DNA from 2 places in the Paenibacillus sp. FSL L8-0340 genome. Region 1 is predicted to be linked to the other one. Evidence: predicted binding sites of a transcription regulator. Region 1 holds the regulator's gene; the other holds the start of a gene.
What was found. Region 1 encodes NrdR, which represses ribonucleotide reductase genes. Its sites were predicted from a motif close to AACACNATATATNGTGTT; they were not measured.
Positions count from the first base shown of each region.

Region 2: the regulator NrdR is predicted to act here: its motif matches at 2,625-2,642, upstream of nrdI (class Ib ribonucleoside-diphosphate reductase assembly flavoprotein NrdI).

Region 1 is NZ_CP151967.1:2,354,636-2,358,850, forward strand. Features, by position in the region: gene NST07_RS10295 (manganese efflux pump) at 1-471, shown strand, start outside; gene coaE (dephospho-CoA kinase) at 481-1,074, shown strand; gene NST07_RS10305 (lytic transglycosylase domain-containing protein) at 1,074-1,637, shown strand; gene NST07_RS10310 (alpha/beta-type small acid-soluble spore protein) at 1,732-1,950, opposite strand; gene nrdR (transcriptional regulator NrdR) at 2,113-2,589, shown strand; tRNA gene NST07_RS10320 (tRNA-Ala) at 2,758-2,833, shown strand; tRNA gene NST07_RS10325 (tRNA-Lys) at 2,844-2,916, shown strand; gene NST07_RS10330 (MerR family transcriptional regulator) at 3,100-3,492, opposite strand; gene NST07_RS10335 (oxidoreductase) at 3,584-4,215, shown strand, end outside.
Region 2 is NZ_CP151967.1:3,851,715-3,855,929, forward strand. Features, by position in the region: gene nrdF (class 1b ribonucleoside-diphosphate reductase subunit beta) at 1-67, opposite strand, end outside; gene nrdE (class 1b ribonucleoside-diphosphate reductase subunit alpha) at 108-2,192, opposite strand; gene nrdI (class Ib ribonucleoside-diphosphate reductase assembly flavoprotein NrdI) at 2,179-2,538, opposite strand; gene NST07_RS17230 (MFS transporter) at 2,978-4,150, shown strand.

The sequences.
Region 1 (4,215 bases):
AATCCGCGAGGGCGGGAGACAGGAGCGGTACTGCTGCCGGGTGTGGCTTCCATGGGGAAGGCTGCAACTGCTGACCTTGCAGATACGACTGCGGATTGTGTGAGTGAGATCGAAAAAGATGCGCAGAAGTTGGCAGTCTTTTCACTGGAGCTCCGCCATCTCGGGGTGGTCATCCAGATTCTCCGTACGCCGTCTTCGGCCGATATGGACGCCTCCGGGAGCATTTCCTCCATGGAAGCGATGCTGCTCGGAATAGCACTGTCGCTGGATGCTTTCGGAGCAGGTCTCGGGGCTGCACTGCTGGGATTCAGTCCGGTATCCACCTCGCTTATGATCGCCCTGTTCAGCGGAACCTTTCTGCTGCTGGGCATGAGAACAGGCCTTAAGCTGTCTGGTCGTTACTGGATGAAGCATGCTGCTGTACTGCCTGCGTTAATGTTAATTGCAATGGGAATAATGAAGCTATTATGAGGTGAGTACATGATTATGGGCTTAACCGGAGGCATTGCTTCCGGAAAAAGCACCGTGTCCGCACTGTTTGTGGAAAAGGGAGCAAGACTCGTGGACGCTGATGCCATCGCCAGAGAAGTCATGCTCCCGGGACATCCGGTGCTGGCTGCAGCTGTGCTGCATTTTGGGGAAGGAATCTTGCTGCCGGATGGAACACTGAACCGCACCAAGCTGGGGGAGATCGTTTTTCATGATCCGGAAGCCCTGCAGGTACTGAATCAGTTGACGCATCCGGCGATTCGCCAGGAAATCAAAAAACGTATGAACACAATGGAACAAGAAGACCCGCAGCGATTGACTATTGTAGATATCCCTCTGCTGTATGAATCGGAGCTGGACAACCTTTTCGGGCAAATTGTGGTCGTCTATGTTCCCCGGGAGGTCCAGTTGGACCGGCTGATGGAGCGCAACGGGCTGTCTCTGGAGCAGGCCCAAGGAAGACTGGATGCCCAGTTGGATATTGAACTGAAGCGCCGCAGAGCGGACTACATCATCGACAACAGCGGTACTCTTGCCCAGACTGAGCAGCAGGTTGCCGTATTGTGGGACAGGCTGGGCCTATGATGAAATGGCTGCGTAAAAAAAGAGTGCTGCTCCTGTTATTCGTTGGATTCACTGCAATCCTGTTCTTGAGTACCAACTGGATGTCCTGGTTTTATCCGATTTATTATAAAGCAGAAATTCGTGAGCACAGTATTACCTACGATATGGACCCGTTCCTTGTGGCAGCCATCATCCGGGTGGAAACGAACTATAAGACCGGCCGGGAGTCCAAAAAAGGCGCATTGGGACTCATGCAGCTGATGCCGGATACGGCGAAGTGGGCACTTGAAAAGGCCAAGCTTCCGGATGTCTCGCTGCAACAATTGAAGAGGGAGCCATCGGCCAACATTGAGCTTGGAACCTGGTATTTGTCATCACTTTCCCGCCAGTTTGATGGCAACCGTACCGCTGTGATCGCAGCCTATAACGCAGGCCCCGGGAAAGTGAAGAGCTGGCTGGAAAAAGGCAATTGGGACGGTACAGCGGCTTCCGTGAAGGATATCCCGTTTGGCGAGACCCGGCATTATGTGCAGCGAGTCATTTATTACTACGACCAGTACACGGAGATTTACAGCGAGTTCTAAGGGAGAAGACTGAGACTGTATTTGTACGAAAAAGAAGCATTAAACAGCCTTGAGGGCCGTTTAATACTTCTTTAGGCAAGCTTATGGGGACAGGTTATTTGTATTGACCTGCCAGTGATTGCTCAGCCAGGGTTACAAGACGTTTAGTGATGTAACCACCGATCGAACCGTTTTCGTAAGAAGTTTTATTGCCTTGGTATCCATCTGGGGAGAGCGTGATACCTAGTTCTTGGGCAACTTCATATTTCAGTTGTTCCAAGGCACCGCGTGAATTTGGAGCTACCAGGTTATTGGAGCTGTTGTTTTGGCTCATTGCTGTTCACCTCCTATCGGTTGGTAACAGTATTATGTGCTGGACATGGCATATTCATAACAACAAATAAACGGTGTTTTCTGGAAAAAAGAGCTACTGGTAGCCGGCGTATTGCCGGACCGGAAAGCGACCATTAATACAAAAGGAAGTGACTTGAGGCTTATGAAATGCCCTTACTGCGATCACACGAATACGAAAGTGCTTGACTCGCGTCCGGCCAACGAGAATAAGTCCATCCGGCGCAGGCGGGAATGTGAGCGCTGCAGCAAGCGGTTTACAACCTTTGAGATGATTGAAGAAACTCCGCTGATCGTGATCAAAAAAGACGGCAGCCGCGAAGAATTCAGCCGCGACAAAATCCTGCGCGGCCTTATCCGTGCCTGCGAGAAACGTCCCGTCTCCGTAGAGCGTCTGGAGTCTATTGTCTCCGAGGTGGAGAAGTCATTGCGTGGCATCGCCTTAGCCGAAGTGGAGAGCCGCCAGATTGGCGAGCTGGTCATGGAGCAGCTCTACCCTGTCGATGAGGTCGCTTACGTCCGCTTCGCCTCCGTGTACCGCCAGTTCAAGGATATCAACATGTTTATGAAGGAACTGAAGGGACTGCTCTCTAAAAACACCGAGGAGTTTGAGGGGTTGTAGAAGCAATTTGCACCCCCAAAAACTTTTTTTGAAAAAGTGTTGACACCGAAGGCGATTTTTTATATTATATAGAAGTCGCCTACGGAACTTAAACATGACGAAGCGATGGGAGCTAACAGCTCACTCCGGATTTTAGAATACATAGTTGTAGTTCTAAATCAGCCACATGGGGCCATAGCTCAGCTGGGAGAGCGCATCGCTGGCAGCGATGAGGTCAGGGGTTCGATCCCCCTTGGCTCCACCAAATTTCATATGGACTCTTAGCTCAGTTGGTAGAGCAGTAGACTCTTAATCTATTTGTCCAGGGTTCGAGCCCCTGAGAGTCCATCCTAAAGAAACGGCAGAAATGCCGTTTCTTTGCTGTTTCGGGAAGCGGGAGGATGAAGCAGAAGCGGGGAACACAGATCTGTTTAAAACCACTGGTTCATTTCTTCTTAGAATTTCACAAAACGTTTGTTTAATGAACAGTTGGGACAATCCATTTTTCATACCACTTGTGTCTTTCAACTTTCATATGTGAGGATTCCAAATTATATTTTCTTCACCCTCTTTAATAGCTTGTTGATAATAATTAACTTTTTTTCGTAGCAACATAATTTGTTGTGTGACTTCTTGAAGGTAATCTTCTGCCAATAATTGTTGATCTCTTATGATGTTATAGCGTTCTTCCACGGTATCTGAACCCTGTTCGCATAAATCGATGTATTGTTTGATATTCTCAAGCGACATACCTGTCATGCGCAGTGCTTTGACGATTTCAACATATTCCACGTCCTTTGAGGAAAAAAGACGTACATTCTGATGATTTCTGATTATATTTGGAAATAGCTCTTTTTTAGCATAGAACCTTACAGTATGGGGAGATAACCCTGTGAAATTTGCTACCTCATTAATGGTGTACATGATATGCTTCCTTTCTCTTGACTGAGAGTAACTCTCAGGTTGTATATTTATCATAACTTATAAATGCTTGATAGAGAAAGGATAATGATTGGTGGAAAATAAGGTATGGTTTGTTACGGGAGCTTCGACTGGACTAGGGAAAGCCATAGTTTTAGAGCTAATAGCTAAAAAGTGCAAAGTAGTAGCAACATCGCGTAATCCGCTAGACATAGAACTTTACCTGCCTGGCGCTCAGGAGAATGACAATCTTTTGGTTTTACCGTTAGACGTCACAAACAGTCAGCACATTAAAAGTGTTGTTGAAGCAACCAAGCAAAAGTTTGGCGGAATTGATGTTCTTGTTAATAACGCAGGTTATGCCTACTTCTCACCTGTTGAAAATGCTGATGATGAGCAAATTGAAAATATGTTTGCTGTTAATTTCTGGGGAGTCAAGCACATGATAGATCATGTGCTACCAATTATGAGAGAGCAAAAGAGCGGAACTATTTTAAATATATCTTCTCTAGGCGGTTTACGTGCATTTGCAGGTTTCGGATACTATCATGCCACTAAGTTCGCTTTAGAAGGCTTTTCCGAAAGTTTAAGTCAAGAAGTTAAGCCTCTAGGAATTAATATTTCCTTGGTAGAACCAGGGGATTTTAACACGGATTTTGCAAGCAGATCTGCAACTGAAAATGAAAATATTATTGAAGCATATCAAGCAACGGCAGGTGAAAATAT
Region 2 (4,215 bases), 1.5 Mb from region 1:
GATTCCAGAACATCAATGAGAAATCGTCGTCGGGACGGTTCCAGTTAACGGCTTGAATAGCGCTCATAATCGTGCAATCTCCTTTTTTTACGGCAATAGCCTTCCATTTAGATCGAGCAGGTGAGGCATTCCTCGACGGACAGCTTTTTGGTCCGGGTGTAATACAGCGACTTCAGTCCTTTATGTGCTGCATACAGGTAGGAGCGGGCCAGTTCCCTGGTGGATACATCGCTGTTGACATGCAACACGGTCGAGATGCCCTGGTCGATATGAGGCTGAATTTCCGCGATCAGGTCAATGACCTTGAACTGATCCATCTGGTAAGCCGATTTATAGAAGAACACATTGTCCGGCCGCAGGTACGGCATCGGATAGTATGTGGTTGAATTGGCATAAGTCCGGGTCTCAATCTGCTCCACAATCGGCATAACGCTCGAAGTGGCATTCTGGATATAGGAAATACTGGCTGTTGGCGCAATCGCCAGGCGGTAAGCATGGTACAGACCGTTAGACATTACTGCATCCCGCAATTGTTCCCAGTCTGCAGGCGACGGGATATACATATCCCCGAACAGCTCCTGCACTCTTGGTGTAGCCGGACGGTAATCCGTTGTCAGGTAACGCTCAAAATAAACGCCGGTGGCGTAGTCTGATGCCTCGAAGCCATGGAAAGATCTGCCGGTTGCAGCAGCGATCTCCATGCTCTTCTCCAGGGAGTGGAAGTTCATTGTCATGAAGAAGGTCCGGGCAAAGTCGCGGGCTTGCTCGCTTTCATAAGCGATGTTGTTCTTCGCGAGATAGCCGTGAAGATTCATGACGCCTAGACCAACAGAGTGCATCTCTTTGTTCGCTTTAGCTACGCCAGGGGCATTGGAGATACTGGTCATGTCGCTGACGGCAGTCAGGGCGATCATACCTTCATGTACGGATTCACGGATCTTGCCGTGCTCCATCACGTTGACAATATTCAGGGAAGCCAGATTACAGCTTACATCGCGGCGGATGGTATCCTCCTGTCCGTAATCGGCAATCTCGGTGGTCTCCTGGAGCTGGAAGATTTCGGTACAGAGGTTGGACATTTTGATCTGTCCGACATTTTTCAGGGCATGGGCCGCATTGGCGTTGCTCTTGTTCATAATATAAGGGTAGCCGGATTCCAGCTGGATCATGGCAATTTTGGTCAGCATATCGCGTGCACTCATGGCCTTCTTTTTCTTGACACGCGGATCGGCCAGCAGCTTATCGTACATGTCATCCAGATCCATATCGTCGAGATGTGTGCCATAGGCTTTGTACACAGTATATGGGGCAAATACATGCAGCGGTTCATTGTCCTTCGCCAGCTTATAGAAGCGATTCGGTATGATCAGCCCAATGGACAGAGTTTTAAGCCTTGTTTTCTCGTCGGCGTTAATCTTCTTGCTGTCGAGGAATTCCAGGACATCCCAGCCAAAAATGTTATAGTAGGCTGCTCCTGAGCCTTTGCGTTGACCCATTTGATCAGCATAGGAGAAGCCGTCCTCCATGAGCTTGAGCACAGGCATGATGCCCTTGGCTGCATCCTCGACACCCTTGATCGTCTCCCCGCGTGAGCGCAGCTTGGACAGGTTGACTGCCACACCGCCGCCGATCTTGGACAGCTGCATGCAGGTATTGAGTACATAGTTGATCGAATTGAGCGAATCGTCCATTTCGATAAGGAAGCAGGAGACAAGCTCACCGCGCCGGCTTTTACCGGCATTCAGGAAGGTTGGAGTTGCCGGCTGCAGACGCTGCTCCATCATCGAACGGGCAAGCACTCCGGCAGTATCGGCGTTGCCGCGTCCCAGGTGGAGGGCGACTGCCGCCACACGATCCGGGTAGTGCTCCAGATATTGCTTGCGGTCATTGCTTTTTACAGCGTAGTCCATGTAGAACTTCGAAGCTGCCATATAGGAAGGGAAGCTGAAGTTGTAGCTATGGGCGGTCTGGTAGACTTGCTCAACTTCCTCTACGCTGTACTGCCCGTAAAAGTTCTCGTAGAAGTCCTGTTCAATCATGTAATCGACCTTAGCTTTTGTATTTGCAAAAACCAGGCTCCGCCGCTCTACATCCCGCATAAATTCGGCTACTGCCTCAAGGTCTTTGTCCAGTTGAAAGAAGCCGCTCTCGTCCCGCTTCATTAACATGTTATTCAGTTCAATATGCCGCAACCCGGCTCACCTCCTGTTTAATTCGTTCCACATCGCCAAATGTACCCGATAACTCAAATTTACCGATAACCGGCACATTGTACTGGTCTGCAATCAAGTCTGCACTGTTTGCGAACAGCTTGCCCCAGTTCTTATTGCCGCTGGCAGCAATGCCTTTCAGATTGGCATAATTATTCCCCAAGAAAGCAGACACCTTCTCTGGAATCTGTCCAAAGCCGGTGGTATATGTAATTAGCACATAGGGCTCGTCAATCGTCATATGCTCCTCAATCTGCACAGCCGGCAGCTTCAGCTTGCCGATGAAGCGTTTGACGTTTCCTGTTTTTGAATCATACGCGACTAGCATGGTGTCAGTCCCCCTGTAAATATTGAAACTACTCTTAAAATTGTAAAGATTGAATTGCTTAGTTTTAAATACTGAAAAATCATATTAACACTATATTTAGTGTGCGTTGTTTATTTTAATCACTATATGTTGGAAAGTCAATATTGACAAACCGCCTTATTCGTTATAAATCCGTCTAGTAAGCGCTTTGCTAGAGTAGCGGAATCCCATAACTTCAGGCGGTGCAAGCACTTTTCCGCCTCTGAAGTAGCTGACACATTTGTAAGGGGGCTACCCATTACCTTATTATCTGGTCTTTATACGGTCCGTTGACTGAATATTGCTATAATCAATCAAAATATAGCAAGATCCCATGAAAGAATATCAATATTATTATATTTGTGTTTCGATTTGAAGTTGGATCAGATTACAAATACCCCAATAGAGGAGAACCCTAAAGATGGTTACATTATTACTAATGATTATTTATCTCGCATTTATGGGTCTCGGATTGCCAGATGCTTTACTAGGCAGCGCTTGGCCCATTATGCAAGACGATATTGGTGCTACAACGGAAATGGCAGGTTATATATCGTTAATAGTCTCATTCTGTACGGTAATATCGAGTTTATTTGCCAGCAGATTGTTGCACAGATACGGTACGGGGAAGGTAACCTTGTTCAGTATACTCTCTACGACTATTGCTTTGCTTGGATTCTCTATTTCATCAGATTTTATATTTCTAATTCTACTTGCTATTCCTTTGGGCTTAGGAGCAGGTTCCGTGGACGCTGCATTGAGTAACTATGTAGCACTGCATTTCAAAGCCAAGCATATGAACTGGTTGCATTGTTTTTGGGGAATTGGAGCATTTACGGGTCCAATAATAATGTCGTTTTGGCTGAACCGTGATAACAGCTGGCGTGCAGGATACGTTACAGTAGGCTTACTTCTGCTTACTATAGCGATGATATTACTGGCGTCTTTGTCTTTATGGAAGATTTTTGAGAAGGAGAGTATAGAAGAAGGAAGCGACGAAAAGAAATTGATCAGCAACAGAGAGGCTTTACGAATCCCAGGGGTGAAAATATCCATGGTTACCATGCTCTGTTACAATGGATCGGAAGCTGCTGCAGGTCTATGGATGGCATCTTTTTTTATAGGGAATAAAGGGGTTTCACCTGGCACAGCAGCAGCTTTATCTTCCTTATTCTATATTGGAATCATTATTGGAAGAATCATATCTGGATTTCTGTCGACAAACGTATCCAGTAAAAACCTGATAAGATATGGTGGAATCGTGGGCTGTTTTGGACTTTTGATTCTTGTTATGCCAGTCCATTATTGGATTTCTGCAGGTGCCCTATTTATTGTGGGGTTGGGCGGAGCACCAATTTATCCAAGTATTGTTCATTCCACACCGGAACGTTTTGGCAAAATAGCTTCCCCAAGTGTCATTGGACTTGCAATGGCAAGCGCTTATACGGGTTCAACACTTATCCCATCGTTGATGGGGATATTTGCAAGTCAATTGGGAATGATTATGGTTCCTGTTATTCTGCTCATTCTTTTTAGCATCATGCTGGTATCTTCTGAAATGGTTAACATAGTTTACAAACGTAAGGTTCAATAGGACAAGCGCATTTGGAACTGCAGGAGCGATCCTTTTATAAAGGTCAAATAGAAAGCCGCTTAAAT